2 regions of the Absiella sp. AM29-15 genome follow, and region 2 is predicted to be linked to the other one. Evidence: riboswitches for the same ligand, from Rfam matches in the RefSeq annotation. Region 2 holds a riboswitch; the other holds the start of a gene.
The links. Region 2 has a riboswitch for cyclic di-GMP ahead of DW761_RS07735 (diguanylate cyclase domain-containing protein). Riboswitches for the same ligand answer to the same signal wherever they lie in the genome.
Positions count from the first base shown of each region.

Region 1 (9,764 bases), on a different contig from region 2:
GTATGCTGATTTTACAGTTCTTTTCTAAAGACTTTCAGTTTGTCTTTCATTTCTCCATTGAAACGATAGGAGCTACCTTTCTATATTTCCTGTTTATGTGGATATTGACATTATGGAAAGAGCGAAGAACCATCATGAAAGTCAATATCAAAGAGTTGTTATATGAAGAAAATAAAAACGATCCCGTTGTCAAACACCGTTTCATCAAATGGATGGTATTATTAATAGCATGTATATGCTTCTTTTTTGGAATCATCGCCACAAAAAAGGGCATATTGGATATGCTTTATGGAGAAGGATCGCCAGTCTTATTAATAGGTGTCATATTATTGATTATAAGCAATTATGGATTTTATTATGGCATGATTGCTTTGTCAGATGCTTTTGTGAACAGACAAAAAAAGATCAAATATTCCTTTGGGATACTGCCGCTTTATGGACATATCAAAGGAAGAATCAATGGCAATCGTATGGTATTAGCAACATTATCCATGTTGTTGATTTTTACCATCATGTTAAGTAGCTTTGCATTAAAACTATACGACTCCTCCAACGTGCAGATGGATATCATTTGTCCTTATGAGCTACAGATTAATGCAACAGAACCATTTAAAAGCGATGAAATCAAAACAATGCTAGAGAAAAAAGGATATCAAATACAGGATGATATATTTTGTTTATACTCATGTGCAGATGCAAAAACAAATGTGGACATGATTTTTACACAGGATCAGGCGATATATGGAACATCATTTATGAAAGAAAGTGACTATCAAAAACTGTTAAAGTTAAAACATAAGACAGCAGCTTCCATACCTTCTCATGGTTATATCTTATTGGTAAATGAATTTGATAAAAAAAGAGCGGAAGAAAAAGGCATACAGCTAAGCATTAAAGATGAAAAAATGGTACCATTCCAAATTAGAAATGATTCTATTGGACAACTGTACGATGATGTAGTTTTTGTAGTAAAAGATGAAGTTTTAAAAGACAGTCAGATGCTCACATGTTCTTATGTCGCAGACAGTGATAAATCATTCCCTATAGGAATGGAAAAAGAGATAACAAAAAGTATGAATTTGCCACTATATGCGAGTGTAAATGTCCGTAGTGATACACAGCAGGCATCCATCAGTTCTTCTGTAACAATTATTTTCGCATTATTTTATTTATCTTTTGTATTTATTTGTATTGCGGCAACGATTATGGCAACACAACAGATGATGGATGCGACAAGACAGAAATATGAATATGAATTAATGCATCAATTAGGAATGGATAAGGCAGAAATCTATGCGATTCTACGTAAACAAATTGGTATCTACTTCTTTGTGCCAATGATATTGCCTGCAGTGTATATATTTCCATTATTATATATTGTTAATTTACTGTTTCTAAGGATACCGGGAAACTATTCTATTTATACGGTTGCATTTGGATGTATGCTTTTGTATATGGTGATTTATCTTCGTTACTATATGATGGCATATATCGGTTGTAAACGAAGTCTAGATTTAAAGTAGCTATAGCATAGAAAATGTCCTGTGTGAAAAAAATGGGTATGGTTTACCTTTTCTGTCATTTCTGCTATACTGTAAGATATGTTGGATGGAGGTATACATCATGTTACAAGATTTATTATCAAATTGGATATATATATTACCAGCTGTATTTATTGCTTTTTCCTTTCATGAATTTGCACATAGTTTTGTTGCATATAAATTAGGAGATACCGCACAGAAGGAAAGTGGCAGATTATCATTGAATCCAATCAATCACATTGATCCAATTGGGTTTATCAGTTTGGTATTGTTTGGTTTTGGCTGGGCAAAGCCGGTACAAGTCAATCCTTATATGTTTAAAGATCGTAAAAATGGAATGATACAATCTGCTGTGGCAGGTCCATTAGCTAATCTGATCTTAGGGTTTGTCTTTACCATTCTTATGCAGTTGACAATAAAAACAGGCCTTTTCATCAATGGACCTGTTGGGAATTACTTATATTACTTCTGTGTATATTCTATTGTGATGAATGTTGGTTTAGGCGTATTTAACCTGATACCATTACCACCACTAGATGGTTCTAAGATTTTAATGGGAATTCTGGATGAAGAAACATACTTTAAGATTATGCAGTATGAACGCTATATCGCAATATTTATGATTGCGATTCTATTATCAGGAGTGTTGGATGGACCATTACTTTATGTAAGATCTGCTATCATTGATTTCTACTCCAATATTGTATCTAAAATTTTATTCTAAGAAAAAGAAGCGGCTTATTCATGTCGCTTCTTTCTTTATATATTTAACTGTAAAGTACCAAAGTGTGTGTAATATTAGGAAGTCAAGGCACTTTACAGGTAAATACCGTTATTCAACAGTAACCGATTTAGCTAGGTTTCTGGGCTGATCTATTTCACAACCACGAAGTCTGGCGATTTCATAAGCTAATAACTGTAATGGTATAACACCCAGTATTGCCTGAATCAATTTATCAGTTTTTGGTATACGCAAAATATCATCATATCCATCATGTGCTATCTGTAAATCATCACTGATGATCAATAAAACATAAGCACCACGGGCTTTTACTTCTTTGATATTACTAATCGTTTTTTCATATAAATCCTCATCACTCGCAAGTGCGATGACAGGGGTGCCTTCTTCAATTAAAGAAATCGTTCCATGCTTCAATTCACCAGCCGCATAGGCTTCACTATGTATATAAGATATCTCTTTTAGTTTTAAACTGCCTTCCATGGATAAAGAATAATCCAATCCACGCCCGATAAAGAACACATCATTATGCTGATATATTTTCTTTGCAAACGCAGAATAATCTTTTTCAATAAGCTGTTGCATTAATTTCGGTAAAGTTTTGATTTCTTTACTTAACTGCATAACTTCATCATCCTGCATATGGCCATGAACATAGGACAGATAGCAGGCAAGTAAAGATAAGACAGCTACCTGTGTACAATAAGCCTTTGTCGTTGCCACACAGATTTCAGGTCCAGCTTTCGTATAAATAACATGATCAGCATCACGTGCTATAGTAGAACCAATGACATTGACGATTGCCAGGGTTGCGACATCATTTGCTTTTGCTAGTTGTAAAGCAGCTATTGTGTCCGCAGTTTCACCAGATTGACTAATGAAGATGGCTAATGTGTTGCCTGAATAAATAGGATTTGCATAACGATATTCACTTGCACAGATACAATCTACATGAATGCGTGCTCTTGATTCAATCAAGGATTTCGCTATCATACCAGCATACATGGCACTGCCACAGGCAATGATATGTATTTGATCATATTGTTTTAAATTGGGCATTGTATTCAATAGATCCAATAGATTATTTTGCATAAGTGAATCGATTGTTTTTTTCACAACATCTGGTTCTTCATGAATTTCTTTCAACATAAAGTGTTCATAGCCGCCCTTTTGGATATCTGTGATATCCATTTCACTAGTTTGTATTTCTTTATCCAACAGATCACCATTCAGATTTTGAATGGTAATTTGATCTTTATGAAGAACAGCAATTTCTTCATGTTCTAATACAATATATTGGTTTGTATATTTTAAGAAAGCTGAAATATCGCTTGCCAGAAAGTTCTGATGTTCACCAACACCTAAAACAAGCGGTGAATTCTTTCGCATAGCATATATTACATCCAGTTCATCCTGAAAGATGATAGCAAATGCAAAACTTCCTTTGAAATGCTGATAAGCTTTCGTTAAAGCAGACACTTTATCTTTTGTCAGAAAATAACAATAGTCAATATAAGCTGCCGCAATTTCACTATCTGTTTGTGAATAAAAATCATAACCTGCGTTTTCCAGTTCTTCTTTGATCGTATTATAATTTTCAATAATACCATTATGAACAAGCGTTACCAATCCACTTTGATGGGGATGGCTGTTTGTTTCATTTGGTTCACCATGCGTTGCCCAACGTGTGTGGGCAATTCCCAATGTTGTTCCTTTTGTGTTCATCTTTTTAAGCTTTTCCTCTAAAAAGCTGACATTTCCTTTTGCTTTGATAATTGTTACCTGATCATTTTGTGCCAGTGCTAATCCTGCAGAGTCATACCCACGGTATTCTAAGGCGTGTAAACCCGCAATCAAAACACTATTTGAGATCTTCTCTGATCCCACATAGCCAATTATTCCACACATATTTTATGTTCCTCCATGATAAAAAATAGTGTGTTGAGAATAGTTTTTGTAGCATTATGATGTTGCTTTTGTCTATTCTCTTTCGATCCACAATAACCGTAACAGTACCCGCCGAATCTTTCGATAACTGTTATCCTCGTCAACCCGTAGGTCCAGGCGCTCATTATTACTACCCACGATCCTCCTTGGTAAAAATAATAACTGGTATTAGTATACTATGATTATTTGAAATTGCAATAGGTTTTTTTATGAGAAGTATAGGACATATATACAATTCCATAGATAAAAAAAAGAGCAGGTTATTGAAATATATGCCGTTACTATAAGGAAAATTGGAGTTTTGAAAAAGATTTGTAACAAATGAAAGCGATTTTTACAAAAAAACGATAAAAATTTTAAGTAAACGCTTGCATTAAAATAAGACATGGTCTATAATTGGTATAGACCAAGTGGTATATACCACTTGGAGGAAACAAGGCAAAGCCAGAGTGATCTGGTGACGCAAAGCTATAGGGTCTATTTATTAGAAAATACGACAGCCAGTTGCCGAAGAATAAAGCATGTTTAATGGAGGAGAGAGAAACATGAAAAAAACTTTATTTGATGGTGCGTTGGCACTTCCAAATGGGAATGCGGAAAGCTGCATAAAGGCTATATGCAGAAACGCTAAGGTAATGAAGACAAACATTTTGGCTAAATGGATATTTTTACATACACCTTCCCTAGACAATCAAATTCCAGCGGCGTTTATTAAGAAAAGCATATTTAACGAGAAAGTCTTAGGATTCGCTATCGGCTAGGATAGTGAAATCATAAGCTGGAAACGAGTTGTCAAAATTTAATAAATAACCAAATAGTGGCCGAAAAGCGATTATTGCTGATAGACAGGAACGTAAAAATAAAAGTAACGTTTGACAGTCTGTGTCCCTGGAAGTTATGATTAGTGTGTAGGGAAAGGACTGTTTTTCCTGTTGATGGCATATGAACGCTGAGAATTGCGTAAACAGTTGGAAACTGTCATATCCATCTGTGGAAATGAAATAGGTGTGGCGTATGGAGGAACAGAGGAGAAAACAAAGTGTTCTGATGGAACATGTTGCAAGTATGGAATTTTACCAAAAGGATAACGAGCAGCCTGTCCAAGTATTTCAGGACCTGAATTTTGAAGCTTTAGAAGGCGAAATCTGGGCGATTATTGGAAATAAAGCATTTGAAGTGCGTTTGTTTCTTGAAATCGTTGCGAATGCCAGACCGTATAAAGATGGCAGATGTGTTTTAAATGAGACAGGGATGATGCGGAAAAAACGTTTGATTTTACCGCATGTCTACTATATAGGAAGTACAAACATGATGTTTGAGAACATGAGTGTTCTTGAATATCTCACATTTATTACAGCAAAGGAGCCTGGCAGTATTGATGAAAGGAAGCATCAGATTGCCAAAGATTTGCTGGATGTTAATCTAGGTTATTTAAGTGAAAGAGAAATCAGTACATTAACTCCACCAGAAAAAAGCGTAGTGGAATTAATGGCTGGTTACTATACAGAAAGCAAACTGATTATCTGGAATTTAGCAAGATTATATTATGATGAGAAATGTATTCTTGCGATTCAAACGATATGTCAGGAATTGCAAAGACAAAAACGGACATTGTTATTTTCTTCTTTTGATTACAAAATGATAGAAGCCTGTGCAACCCATATTTCCCCCTTGTATGATGGTAGATTTCTTTGTAATTCTCCCGTACAGGATTTTATCAAAACTTGGGATCACCTGTGTGCAATCATAAGGGACGATCGTGCAAAGGAAATGGAAGAATATCTAATGAAAACAATGCCCGATTATGAATATCGCAGAAATGGCAATCGATTAGAAGTTTGGGATCAGCATAATAATATTGCTGGATATGATGCAATATGTGCAACGCTGGGAAAGAACTACTACTACCCAAAGTTTATAGAACAGCACCCATATTGTGTTGAAAACGCGTGGAAAGAGATCGTATATCAGTATGAACAAAATAGTAAAACAAACGGATAGAAAATTGTCATATATTGAAAAGAAAAGAAAAAGTCAAAGCATTCTATGGTACGGAGTGAGTATTGCTATTCTTTCTTTTATTATTCATCTGGTGTTACAGGCATTAACGCGCAGTGTCCTGTCACAAAGTGTTCCACAGTTTATGATGCCAAGCTATTTTTCTACGATTAGTCTTTATGTTTTAGTTGCTTTCACTATGTATATTGTCTATATGATACGCTATTTCGATTTACTTACATTTGCGGAGATATCAGCAAATAAATGGTACACACTGGCAAAAAACGGATATGATCCGTTGAAGATGATTTTGACCAAGTTGTTGATACGTTTAAAGGAAATCGTTATCTACTATACAATAGGATATATCGTTACTATCCTGTTGACCATGTTGTTACAATATCCATTCATTGTGAATTACATGATATCGCTCTATATGGTAGGGCTTGTTGATATCATATTTGTTACGGTCGTTACGATGGAATGTTCGCTATTTATAACAGAACAGCGTGACGCAAGATATGTCATTGTGATCAGTGCAATCATCATTTGGATATTACGCTTAAGCAGTGGCTACTATAATTTGATAAGTGATCCTGTCAGTATGCAGAACATTACCCATCTGTTTGATTACTTTGGACAGTCAAATTACTTATTCTACTTTCTGATCGTTGTCATCATCGCTTTGATCACGTTGGTCGTGCGTGCTCAAAAGATATCCCAATATACAAATTTCCCCTTTTATGAAAAAGACATGGATTTAGATGATGGCGTTCGTATCGTGATACCGAAACAAGACAGCTATGAAGATATTGTAAATCAATTCGTAAGAAATCAGCGTCATAAGGGATTTGATCAGCTGGTTATGACTGTTTTGATTGCTGCGATTACCTGCAGCATTGTTGTGAATCTATTTGTATTATATGTTTCCACTGCATCACCTGAGAAAAAATCAGAGGCATTTGGTAAAATTGCATATATAGTAGAAACAGATGAAATGGAACCTGATTTACTTTGTAATGATCTGGCATTCTTTGATTCCATTGGACGTACAGATGAAGTATATGAAAATGAAATCATTCTTTACGAAACAAAAGAGGGTCCAAGGACAGGATTTATCAAAACAATCGATGAAAATCATAATATGGTTGTAGAAACCAGAAAGCATACAGCCCAAAAGCAGGATATCATCATACGCAAGGAAGATGTGTATGGAACGCTTACAGGAAGAAATCCTTGGCTTGGTGTACTGCTGCTATTTGCAAATACGATATTTGGAAGATTATTATGTCTGTTGATTCCGGCTTTATTGTTGTATTATTATAAACCAATAAAAAATTATCTTCGTCGAAGAGGTATGAGTAAATATTAATTATCACGAGAAGGAGTGGACTTTGCCCAGGTTCACTCCTTTATTTATGAAAAACAGGAGGTTTTAACTATTTTAGAATACTTTGAAATAAAATGATAGCATTACTGAAAATTATTGTAAAAATTTGCAGAAAACACTTGCAATGTAATTTCAATGCGCTATAATATTGTTAATCAATTAAACGTATTGATTATTTTGAGGAAAGAAAAAAAAGAGAAGGAGAGAAAAACATGGGAAATTTTAAGAAATATGTTGCAATGGCAGCATGTGCGGCAATGGCATTTACAATGACTGGTTGCGGCAGTAAAGATGAAGGCTCTAATGGAGATTCAGTTAAATGGGGCGTAAACTATGAACAAACAGGAACAGCAGCTACTTATGGAACAAGTCACGTTGAGGGCATTAAATTAGCTGTTAAAGAAATCAATGCTGCTGGTGGTGTAAAAGTCGGCGACAAACAAAAGAAAATTGATTTAGATGTATTGGATAATAAAACAAGTGATACAGACATGCCAACCGTTTATAATCAGTTGGTACAGGATGGATCTAAGGTTATTTTAGGACCTGCAATTTCATCATTGACAAAACAGGCATTTGAAATGGCTTCAGAAAACAAAATTCCAACACTTTCAGCTTCAGCTACAGCAGATGATGCGACTTTGAAAACTGATGGAAGTGTACAGCCATATGGCTTTAAAATTTGTTACTCTGATTCATTCCAGGGGAAAGCATTAGCAAAAGCTGCTTTTGATAAAGGATGGAAAAATGTATTAGTATATTCTGATAACTCAAGTGATTATGCAAAAGGTTTAACAAAAGTATTCTCTGATGAATTCAAAAAATTAGGTGGAAACATTGTTGGAAATGAAAGCTATACACAGGGTGATAAAGAATTCAGTTCTGTATTAACAAAAATCAAAGGCAAAGATTATGATGCAATGTTGATTCCAGGTTATTATGAAGAAGCAAGTCAGATCGTAAAACAGGCTCGTGAAGCTGGTATTGAAAAACCAATCTTAGGACCTGATGGATTTGATTCACCTAAATTAAAAGAAGTTGTTGGTGCAGATAAATTAAATAACGTATTCTTCACTACTCACTTCTCTACTACAGAAAAGAACGAAAAAGTTGATGCATTCTTGAAAGCTTATAAAGATGAATATGACAAAGCTCCTGATACATTTGCTGCATTAGGATATGACTTAGCTTACTTTGTTAAAGATGCAATCGAAAAAGCTGGTAGTGATGATCCAGAAGCAATTACAAATGCAATTGCTGCATATAAAGACTTCACAGGTGTTACAGGAACATTCTCAATGGATGATGATCACACACCTATTAAATCAATTAAATTCGTTGAATTAAAAGATGGCGAACAGGCTTCTGCTGTTGATGTTGATGTAACAAAATAAGAAGATATTTGATAAACAACATAAATAAGGTGAAAGCGCACTTTCACCTTATTTGACGTTTCAAATGTATATAGGAAGGGGTATTCGTATGACAATATTTTTACAACAGCTGATCAATGGTCTGTCGGTAGGTAGTATTTTCGCATTGATCGCTCTAGGTTATACCATGGTCTATGGAATTATCAAATTAATTAACTTTGCACATGGTGATATTTATATGTTAGGTGCATATGTTGGTTTCTTTGCTTCTACATCATGGGGGTTAGGATTTTTCCCAACTTTGATTATCGCAATGTTGATCTGTATGTTTACAGGTGTACTAATTGAAAAGATTGCATATAAGCCATTACGTCACGCATCAAGAATTACATCTTTGATAACTGCAATTGGCGTTTCCTTATTTATGGAATATGCAATGATGTATGTAATGGGACCAAACATTCGTACATATCCAGCTGATTTCTTCCCTAAAGAAGTGTATACCGTTGCTGGACTTCAAATCAGTAATCATCAGATTATGATTTTCATTACTTCTATTGTATTAATGATTGCTTTACAGTTGATCGTTAAGAAAACCAAAATCGGTAAAGCAATGCGTGCTGTGTCTACAGATCCTGATGCAGCAGAATTAATGGGAATCAATGTAAATCACACAATTTCATTTACTTTCGCCATTGGTAGTGCATTAGCCGGTGCTGCTGGTGTTATGATTGGTATGTATTATAACTCTATTGACCCTTTAATGGGTATGATAC
Region 1 covers NZ_QVFL01000002.1:119,672-129,435, forward strand. The annotation lists gene DW761_RS02655 (FtsX-like permease family protein) at 1-1,523, shown strand, start outside; gene DW761_RS02660 (site-2 protease family protein) at 1,624-2,265, shown strand; gene glmS (glutamine--fructose-6-phosphate transaminase (isomerizing)) at 2,374-4,188, opposite strand; cyclic di-GMP riboswitch class I at 4,655-4,739, shown strand; gene DW761_RS02670 (hypothetical protein) at 4,773-4,988, shown strand; gene DW761_RS02675 (hypothetical protein) at 5,242-6,228, shown strand; gene DW761_RS02680 (hypothetical protein) at 6,200-7,597, shown strand; gene DW761_RS02685 (ABC transporter substrate-binding protein) at 7,828-9,009, shown strand; gene DW761_RS02690 (branched-chain amino acid ABC transporter permease) at 9,098-9,764, shown strand, end outside.
Region 1: linked by a shared signal. The riboswitch ahead of DW761_RS02670 (hypothetical protein) and the one ahead of DW761_RS07735 (diguanylate cyclase domain-containing protein) in region 2 are both predicted to bind cyclic di-GMP.

Region 2 (9,764 bases):
TATAGCACCCAGGAGGCAATGACGAATTTTGCGGAAGGCAATGCCAGTATAACTAAGGGCACGATGTTTCTGGAAAGTGATCAAGACACATGTATCATTTCTGAAGAATTAGCAGAATATAACACTTTGGCTGTTGGAGATACCATAAAACTGATAAATCCAGATAATACCAAAGATGTAACAGAATTGAAAATTAGTGGAATTTATAGCTTAAATGAAACAAGTAGTGATATAGGATTTATGAGAAGTGATCCTGCAAATCAGATATATACAAGTACAACAACCATAGATACGATTGTGGAAGCATCAAATAAAACGGATAGTGATAAAGCTTTAAAGGCAAGTGTATCAGGGACTTATCTGTTTGAAAATGTAGAAGCATATGAAGCTTTTGAAGCACAGGCAAGAGATCTTGGATTATCAGATGATTATACGATACAATCACAAAACCTGAATCAATATGAACAAAGTCTTCAACCTTTGGAAAGCCTGAGTGGATATGCGACAATTTTCTTAGTTGTGGTACTTGTGATTGCAGGCTTGATTCTGGTGGTTCTTCATATATATCATATCCGTGAGCGCAAATATGAAATTGGTGTACTTGCGGCTATAGGCATGAATAAGCGCAAAATTGCTTGTCAGTTTGTATTGGAGATATTTGTTGTGACAATGGTATCCATGCTGATAGGAAGTGGCATAGGTGCGTGTATCAGTGTACCAGTTACCAATATGTTGTTAGAAAACACTACCATAACACAAAATGATCGTCCTGGAAATTTTGGGAAAGATATGCCAGAAGATACAGGTGATCATAAAGAAATGTCAAAGGATATGATGGCACAGGGAAAACAATATATTCGTGAAGTAAGCAGTGCTACAGATATCATCGTGGTATTGGAAGTATGTGGCATTGCGGTATTGTTGACAATGGTGTCTGGCGGTGTTGCGATTATGAGCATCTTACGTTATGAACCTTTAAAGATTTTATCAGATAGAGAGTAGGTGTATCATATGGAAATCTTACAATTACAAGATGTTAGTTATACGTATACAGGAAAAACAAATGTTATTGAACATGTATCCTTATCCTTTAAACAGGGAAAAATTTATGCCATTGTAGGAAAAAGCGGTGCAGGGAAAACAACGCTGCTTTCCATGATGAGTTTACTGACCAAACCATCATCAGGCAAAATCTTATATGATGCAAAAGATATTACAGATATGGATCCATATCATTATCGAAGTCAATATGTTGGTGTAATCTTTCAGAACTATAACTTGTTAATGCATTTAACCGCTTTAGAAAATGTAGTATTATCCATGGAAATTGCCGGTAAGAAAGAAAACCGCAAAATGATTGCAAGAGAGCTGCTGGAAAAAGTTGGATTAGATGAAGAAGAAATGAATCGCAGAATATTGAAACTATCCGGAGGTCAACAACAAAGAGTTGCCATCGCACGATGCTTGTCTTATGAGCCAAAAGTGATTTTGGCAGATGAGCCAACAGGCAATCTGGATATGGAAACACAGGCTGAGATTCTTGAAATATTTAAGTCCTTGGCAAAAGAGGGTCATTGTATCATTATGGTAACGCACTCTAAAGAAGTCGCTGCCTGTGCGGATGAAATCTATGAATTAAAACGAATGAAAAAATCCACAAAAAAGATATAGAAGGCTATATCTTTTTTTTCTGCCATGTTAAAATATACTAAGGTAGAAGAGGAGTAGAATTATGGATAAAAAAGATCAGCGATATCAGGATTATGTAAGTATTTTAAAGAAGGAACTGGTTCCTGCAATGGGCTGTACGGAGCCAATCGCCATCGCATTTGCGGCAGCACTTGCGAAAGAAAAATTTAATCAGGAAATTGATGCCGTGGATATTTATGCCAGTGGCAACATCATCAAGAATGTAAAAAGTGTAATCGTACCAAATACCGGTGGTAGAAAAGGTATTCCAGTAGCGGCAGTGGTGGGGATTATCGCAGGAGATGCGAGTAAAAATCTTGAAGTTATCAGCGAGGTAAGCGAAGAACAGCGTGCAGCAATTGATACCTTCATGAAGGAAAAATGCATTCGTGTACATCCTTTAAAATGTGAAAATGCATTAGAGCTAGAAGTGATTGTATCTAATGAAAAGTCTTATTGTAAAGTAAAAGTAGCACAGGAGCACAGCAATGTGGTATTGATTGAAAAAGATCAGGAAATCCTGTTTGAAAAAAGTATCTGTGGCAAGGAACAAAAAGATGAAGCATACGCTTCCTTATCCATGGAGGATATCTATGATTTCGCATTAACCGCTGATTTAGATGATGTTAAAGATATTTTGCAGCGTCAGATTGATTACAACACAGCGATTGCAAAGGAAGGCATTGAAAAAGGCTATGGGGCAGGTATTGCCAATATGCTGTTGAAAGTATATGGGGACAGTGTACAGGTGAAGGCAAGAGCAATGGCTGCAGCCGGTTCTGATGCAAGAATGAGTGGTTGTGAATTGCCAGTCATCATTAATAGTGGAAGCGGCAATCAGGGCATGAGTGCTTCTTTACCGGTTATTGTATATGCGAAAGAGCTGCAAAAAAGCAAAGAAGAATTATATCGGGCATTATTGATCAGTAATCTATCCACAATCTATCAAAAACAGTTCATTGGCAGATTGTCTGCATATTGTGGGGCAGTAAGTGCAGGTGCTGGCGCAGGTGCTGGGATTGCATATCTTTTGGGTGGCAACTATGAAAACATTACGCATACGATTGTCAATGCGTTAGCAATTACAAGCGGTATGATCTGTGATGGGGCAAAACCAAGCTGTGCCGCAAAGATCGCCAGTGCCGTTGATGCGGGGATTATGGGCTGTTATATGTATCAATGCGGTAAGCAGTTTTATTGTGGAGAAGGCATTGTTCAAAAGGGAATCAAGGCCACAATAGAAAGTGTAGGAGAGCTTGCCCGTAAGGGAATGAAGGGAACCGATGAAGAAATTATAGAATTGATGATAAAAAATGATAAATAAAGGATAAAAAGGAATATATTTTCTACGAATGTAGGAAAAATATTCCCTTTTTTTCCTAAAAAGGTTATAATTAATTTGAAAATATAAATAGGCAAATCTACCGCAAGATAGAGACGCAAAACTACAGGGTCCCACGGGGATAGCCAGTTGCAAAAAAAATGTTCTTTTTTTTGTTGCTGTTTTGGCAGCCTTTTTATTATAATCAGGAGGATGCAATACAATGAAAATTAAAAAGCACATACGCAATACAATATTGATTCTGCTGATTTTGTTGCTGCCGACAATTTCTATGCTGCCAATGCATGCATCAAGTCGAAGGGTCATTAAAGTAGGATATCCGATACAGTCAGGATTGACGATGAAGGATGAAAATGGCAATCGTTATGGATATACTTATGATTATCTGATGCAGATTGCCCAATACAATGATTGGGAATATGAGTTTGTAGAAGCAAAGGGAGATTTAAATGAACAGTTGACCACATTAACAAAACAGCTGGAAGATGGGGAAATTGATTTGCTGGGCTGTATGCGTTACAATGATGCACTCGCCAAAATGTATGATTATCCAAGTGAGCCATATGGTTATGCATATAATATTATTGCGGTCAAAGATGATAGTGATCTTGTCAATCTGGAATCATTAGCAACCAAAAAGGATTTAAAGATTGCCGTTAATAAAAATGCGAAAACACGAATTGAAAAGCTGGATCAGTTTGCGGCGATGAATGGATTTACCTATACCAAGATTGAGGCATTAGATACAGAGGATTTAATCAAAAAAATCGAAAATGAAGAAGCGGATGCCTATCTGCTTACAGATTTAGAAAATACGGAGGACTATCGAAGTATTTCACGCTTTTCACCGGATGCATTCTATTTTGCGACGACCAAAGGAAATACAGAAATCGTAACGGAATTGAATCAGGCAATTCTAGATCTTTCTAAAATGAATCCATTATTGACAACCACACTGTATAATCGTTATTTTGAAAATATGTGTGGGGAGATTCATCTAAACAGCAAAGAAAAAGAATTCATCAAAGAAAATGGTACCATCAAGGTATTGGTACTTGAAAACAATGCGCCGATTGAAGATTCTAAAAATGGAGAAGCGGTAGGAATCGGCAAGGATATTCTGGATTTTATTTCTGAAAATACGGGAATGAAATTTGAATATGAAATGGTAAAAACATATGAAGAATATAAAAATAAAATAAAAAACAGAGAAGCCTCTGTTTTGATGGGATTACCATTTGATGCATCGCAGGCAGAAACATTGGATGTCACATTTACTTCTCCATGGCTAGTAAGTGATATCATGCTGGTTATGAATAAAAATCTGGATCCTAATGAATTAAAGGACAAAATCAAAGGGACCACCTATTTAAATACACCCGCAATTGCGGAAGCAAACGAAGATAAACGCTACAACAATATCGAAGATTTATTAGAAGCATTAAATGAGCGGGAAGTTGATTATGCATATATCAATCCATATCAGCTGACGTATTATACCAACAAGCTGCATTTGGACAACCTCAGTACTTTTTCTGTACCGGAATATTTATTGAATCAATATGCATTCGGGGTATCTAAAAATACAGATTCCCGTCTGATCAGTATTTTAAATAAAGGGATACGTACGATAGACAGTGAAAAATTAAACCGCTATATTTATAAGAATGCCTACGTGGAAGAAAGCTTTCATTTAAAGGATTTTTTGAATGAGCATATCGCCGGTGTTAGTTTTGTCGCATTATTGTTGATTGCGGGAATTGTTGGCGCAATCTTTATGTATTACCGGCATCGTTTTGAAGTACAGCGTGCCATTGAATTGGAATATCAGCGATATCAGATGTTATCGATAATCACTGGAGAAATGACCTTTGAATATGATTTTGAAAAAGATACAATGAAAATCAGTAAAGAAGGCATCGGAAAGATTGCAAATGAAGAAATGATTGAGCATTTCAAAGATGAATCCGCAAAACAGGAAACCAATGAACATATGGTATTGACGGTATTAGAAGAATATCTGGAAAATGCGTTAGATCGTCATGAAGAAGTTTTGATACGTATGCTGGATGGCAGTGAACGCTGGTATCAGCTGGTAATTAAAATTATTTATGATATAGGAAACTATGGACATCGACCAGTTTATGCGATTGGCAAGATTTTAGATATCCAGCAGCAGATCAATGAAAAGGAACAGTTGTATAAAGAAAGCACGACGGATTCTTTGACAGGCATCTATAATCGTGCTGGAGGATTTAAAGAAATCAATCATGCATTATCCAAACAGGGTGGTGCCATCATTATGGCAGATCTAGATAAATTCAAACAAGTAAATGATGAATTTGGTCATTTTGCGGGAGATCATGTATTGATTGAAACTGCATCGATATTAAAACATGTATTCCATGAAGGAATCGTTGCACGCCTTGGCGGAGATGAATTCTTATTGTTTATCCAGAATACCAATAAGGAAGAGATTGCACTTCTATGTGAGCGGGCATTAAAAGAAATGCATGAGAAAAAATATGAAGATGCAAAAAACGTAGATGTGACAATGAGTATGGGCGTTGTATTTGTGAAAGAAAACGCCTCATTGGAAAATGCGATGCGAAAAGCCGATGAGTTATTATATGAAGCAAAACGCAGTGGACGCAGCACATATCATATATGCGAAGAAACAGTTTAATAAAGAAGGTGGAGCTATGGAAATTGTAAAAAAGGAAAATAAGTCTGAGAATGAAGCGTTTTATGTAGTCGGTGTGGGAGCAAGTGCCGGTGGATTAGAAGCATTACAGGATTTCTTTAAAAGCATGCCAGATGATTCAGGATGTGCCTTTGTGGTAATCCAGCACTTGTCACCAGATTATAAGAGTTTAATGAGCGAGCTGCTTGCCCGCTATACCAAGATGGAAGTCCATGTGGCGAGTGATGATGAAGAGGTAAAACCAAATCATGTCTATCTGATTCCGCCAAAAAAGGAATTGACGATTCATCATGGACATTTGAAATTAGATGAACAAAACAATATCAATGGGATTAATCTTGCCATCGATAATTTCTTTCGATCCCTTGCAAGAGATTGTGGCAAATATGCCATTGCCATCGTTTTAAGTGGTGCTGGAAGTGATGGCTCTTTAGGTATTCGTGATATCAAAGAGTATGGTGGTATGATTATGGTACAAGAACCTAAAACTGCCGCATTCAACAGTATGCCATTAAGCAGTATCGCAACTGGATTAAGCGATTATGTATTGCCTCCTGGAAAGATGTCAAAAGCAATGACGGGATTTATCCAACATCCATATATGCATCCAGATGAAGCCAATGAACAGCCTTTACATAAAGATACATTATCTAAGATCTTAGATGTTTTAAAAGAATACTGTCATATGGATTTCTCCAATTATAAGGAAAATACTCTGGTACGAAGAATGGAACGTCGTGTCAGTATCAATCAGTTCCATAATCTAGAAGAATATCTGAATTATTTAAGTGGCAGTGATCAGGAAAAAGAAACCCTGTTTAAAGAATTATTGATTGGTGTTACAGGATTCTTCAGGGATGCGGAAGCCTTTGATTTTATCGCAAAGAATGTCATTCCAAAAATGAAAGCAGTCAACCAGACGATTCGTATCTGGTCTGTGGCATGTTCTACAGGAGAAGAAGTATATTCTATTGCGATGTTGTTAAATGAATATCTGGAAAGTAATCATTTGGATTATGAAATCAAGATCTTTGCGACGGATATCGACCGCAATGCACTGGCAGTTGCTTCACAAGGAATCTACTCCGCAAGTGTTGCCATGGATATCGATCCTTACCTGTTGAAAAAATACTTTACAAAACAGGACAGCGGGTATCGTATTAATGCAGATATACGTAAGATGATCATCTTCTCTGCACATAATGTATTAAATGATCCACCATTCTCTAAATTAAATATGATTATATGTCGTAATCTGTTTATCTATTTGAAAACCCATGTACAGCAGGAACTGTTGTATCGCTTCTATTACGCATTAAACAACAGCGGCTATCTGTTTATGGGAAGCAGTGAATCCATAGGAGAAATGAATGAATCCTTTGAAGTGATTTCCCGTAAATGGAAGATCTATCGTCAGAAAGAAGATATTCGTCCAACCAGTAATATGATTATCAACGCAAATGGTTTAACCGAGCATTTCTCCAGTATTCTTAGAACCAGTGACTATCGTAATATTGATAATCATGGCATTAAGGTAGAAAAGATTGTAGAATCTGCTTTTTCTGCGATGTCACCACCAAGCATTATCATCAATGATGTGGATAACATCATTTATATGGGTAGTGATATCCATCGTATCCTGCGCTTTAAACCAGGTGTATTCTCACAGAATCTATATGCGAATTTGCCAGGTGGTCTTGGCTTGTTTGTGAATGGTGTTGTGAGAAGATTACATGCCGGAGAAGATAATGTCGCAACCATGTGTGCCAGCGATATCCCAGAATTTGAAGGAAAGAATATTTTGATCAATGGCTATACCTTAACAGTTGCAAAAACAGCTTTCTATCTTTTAACTTTTGAAATCAAAGAAGCAAAAAAAGAAGAAAAATTCACATATATCGACAGCAATCAGGAAATCGGCAAGCGTATTATGGAGCTGGAGGAAGAATTGCGTATCAGTAAAGAAAACCTGCAGGCTACTATTGAAGAATTAGAAACAACCAATGAAGAACTGCAATCCAGCAATGAAGAACTGGTCGCAGCCAATGAAGAGTTACAAAGCACCAATGAAGAATTACAAAGTGTGAACGAGGAATTATATACCGTGAATAGCGAATACCAAAGCAAGATTGATGAATTGACCCGTTTGAATACCGATCTGGATAATTTATTAATCAATGTAGAGGTTGGCGCAATGTATCTGGACAATGATTTAAAAATCAGAAAACTAACACCAGTCGTATCCAAGATTACCCATATCATGGATATGGATATTGGACGCCCGATTTCCCATCTGTCTTTGATGGATAACTATCCAAACTGGCAGGATGATGTTCGTCATGTTCAGAAAACATTGGAAAATGTGGATAAGGAAATTTATGAAGTAGATGGAAAATACTGGTTGGTCCGTATTCGTCCATATCGTAGTGAATACAATGCGGTAGAAGGTATTATTATCACATTCCTTGAAGCTAGTGATTTAAGAATGATGAGAAGCTCCTCTTTTGAAAGAGAAGGAAAAATATACTGGCAGCGTGAAAACTGTGATGTCAGTATGTGGCGTTATGATTTAAAACATGAAACATTATGGTACCCATATATCAAGGATACCAATAGTAATCAGCGACAATTCTCTGTAGATGACTTTATGAAACGTATTCATCCAGATGATGTCATTCATGTACGAAGTGCAGTGGATGAATGTATCAGCGGTGGTAAAAACTGTATTGAGATCATGTATCGTTATAAAGGCAACGATGAAGTCTATGAATGGATATATATTCAGTTGTTTGTGGAAAAGAAGCGCAGTGATGGTACTGCAGAAATGATACAGGGGAAAATGACGATACTAAGTGATCAATAATTGGAAGGAAGTCTTGTGACATGAAAAATAGATATTCCCAAAGGGAGTTGGAAGCAAATATTGCCAAGGTTTTACAAAGTGATGTAAAAGATTCCCAGCTCTTAAAAGAAAGCATTGAAGAAATTGTAGAAACCGTTAATATCTATCATCAGGAGCTTACATATCAGAATGAAGAGTTGATGCGTACCAATATGGAATTGAGCAGTTTGAAGGATAAATACCAGCTGCTCTTCCATGAAGCGCCAATCAGCTATGTCCTTTTTAATGGAAATGATTGGATCGTGGAAGCAAACCAGACATTCTGTCGCAGAGTTGGTGTTGTGCCCAGCTTAATCAACAGTCATAAAATTACGGAGTATATCCTTCCTGAGCACCAGGATACATTCTATTTTATGAAAAACCGATTGATGCAGGGTTCAGAGAAAGAAGTCATCGAGCTTCAGCTATACACCAGTGAGAAAGAAATATGTGATGTAAATGTAATCAGTAAACCATTTCATTGTCGTACCTTATATGGGGAAGAAAAAAAGGAAACACTATATTGTGCCATTATTCATGATATTACCCAGATCAGAAATCAACAAAATGAGATTTTAAAAATGAGTTATCATGACGCAATGACAGGATTGTATAATCGTCGGTTTTACATCAAACGCATCAAGGAATTAGAAGATGATCTTTCTAATCTTCCTGTTAGTATCGCATCCATTGATTTAGATGGCTTAAAAATCATCAATGATACCTTAGGTCATGAATATGGCGATAAGGCAATCATGACCATCTGTGACATTCTGGAAAAGAATGTTTTAAAGGAATGGAATCTGATACGCATGGGTGGAGATGAAATCTGTTTATTATGTCCAAAGACAAGTAAAGAAAAATTAAGCTCCTTCCTTCAGAAAATTGAAGTGATCGTTGGAGAACATGAAGTACAGGGCATCCCTTTGTCTGTATCATATGGGGTTGCCGCAAGAACTTCTCCTTATGAAACATTAGATATTGTGGCGGCTTTGAGTGAGGATATTATGTATTCTAGAAAGGTTTTACAAAGTCCGCAGCAAAAGAATATGATCGTTTCTATGATGCTAGAAAAACTGTTTACATCCCATCCTCGAATTGAACGCCACAGCCTGCGTGTACAAGAGTTAGCCATAGGCTTTGCGAAG
Region 2 covers NZ_QVFL01000006.1:53,552-63,315, reverse strand. The annotation lists gene DW761_RS07750 (ABC transporter permease) at 1-1,002, shown strand, start outside; gene DW761_RS07745 (ABC transporter ATP-binding protein) at 1,012-1,671, shown strand; gene DW761_RS07740 (serine dehydratase subunit alpha family protein) at 1,733-3,013, shown strand; cyclic di-GMP riboswitch class I at 3,094-3,168, shown strand; gene DW761_RS07735 (diguanylate cyclase domain-containing protein) at 3,234-5,717, shown strand; gene DW761_RS07730 (CheR family methyltransferase) at 5,662-8,598, shown strand; gene DW761_RS07725 (diguanylate cyclase) at 8,619-9,764, shown strand, end outside.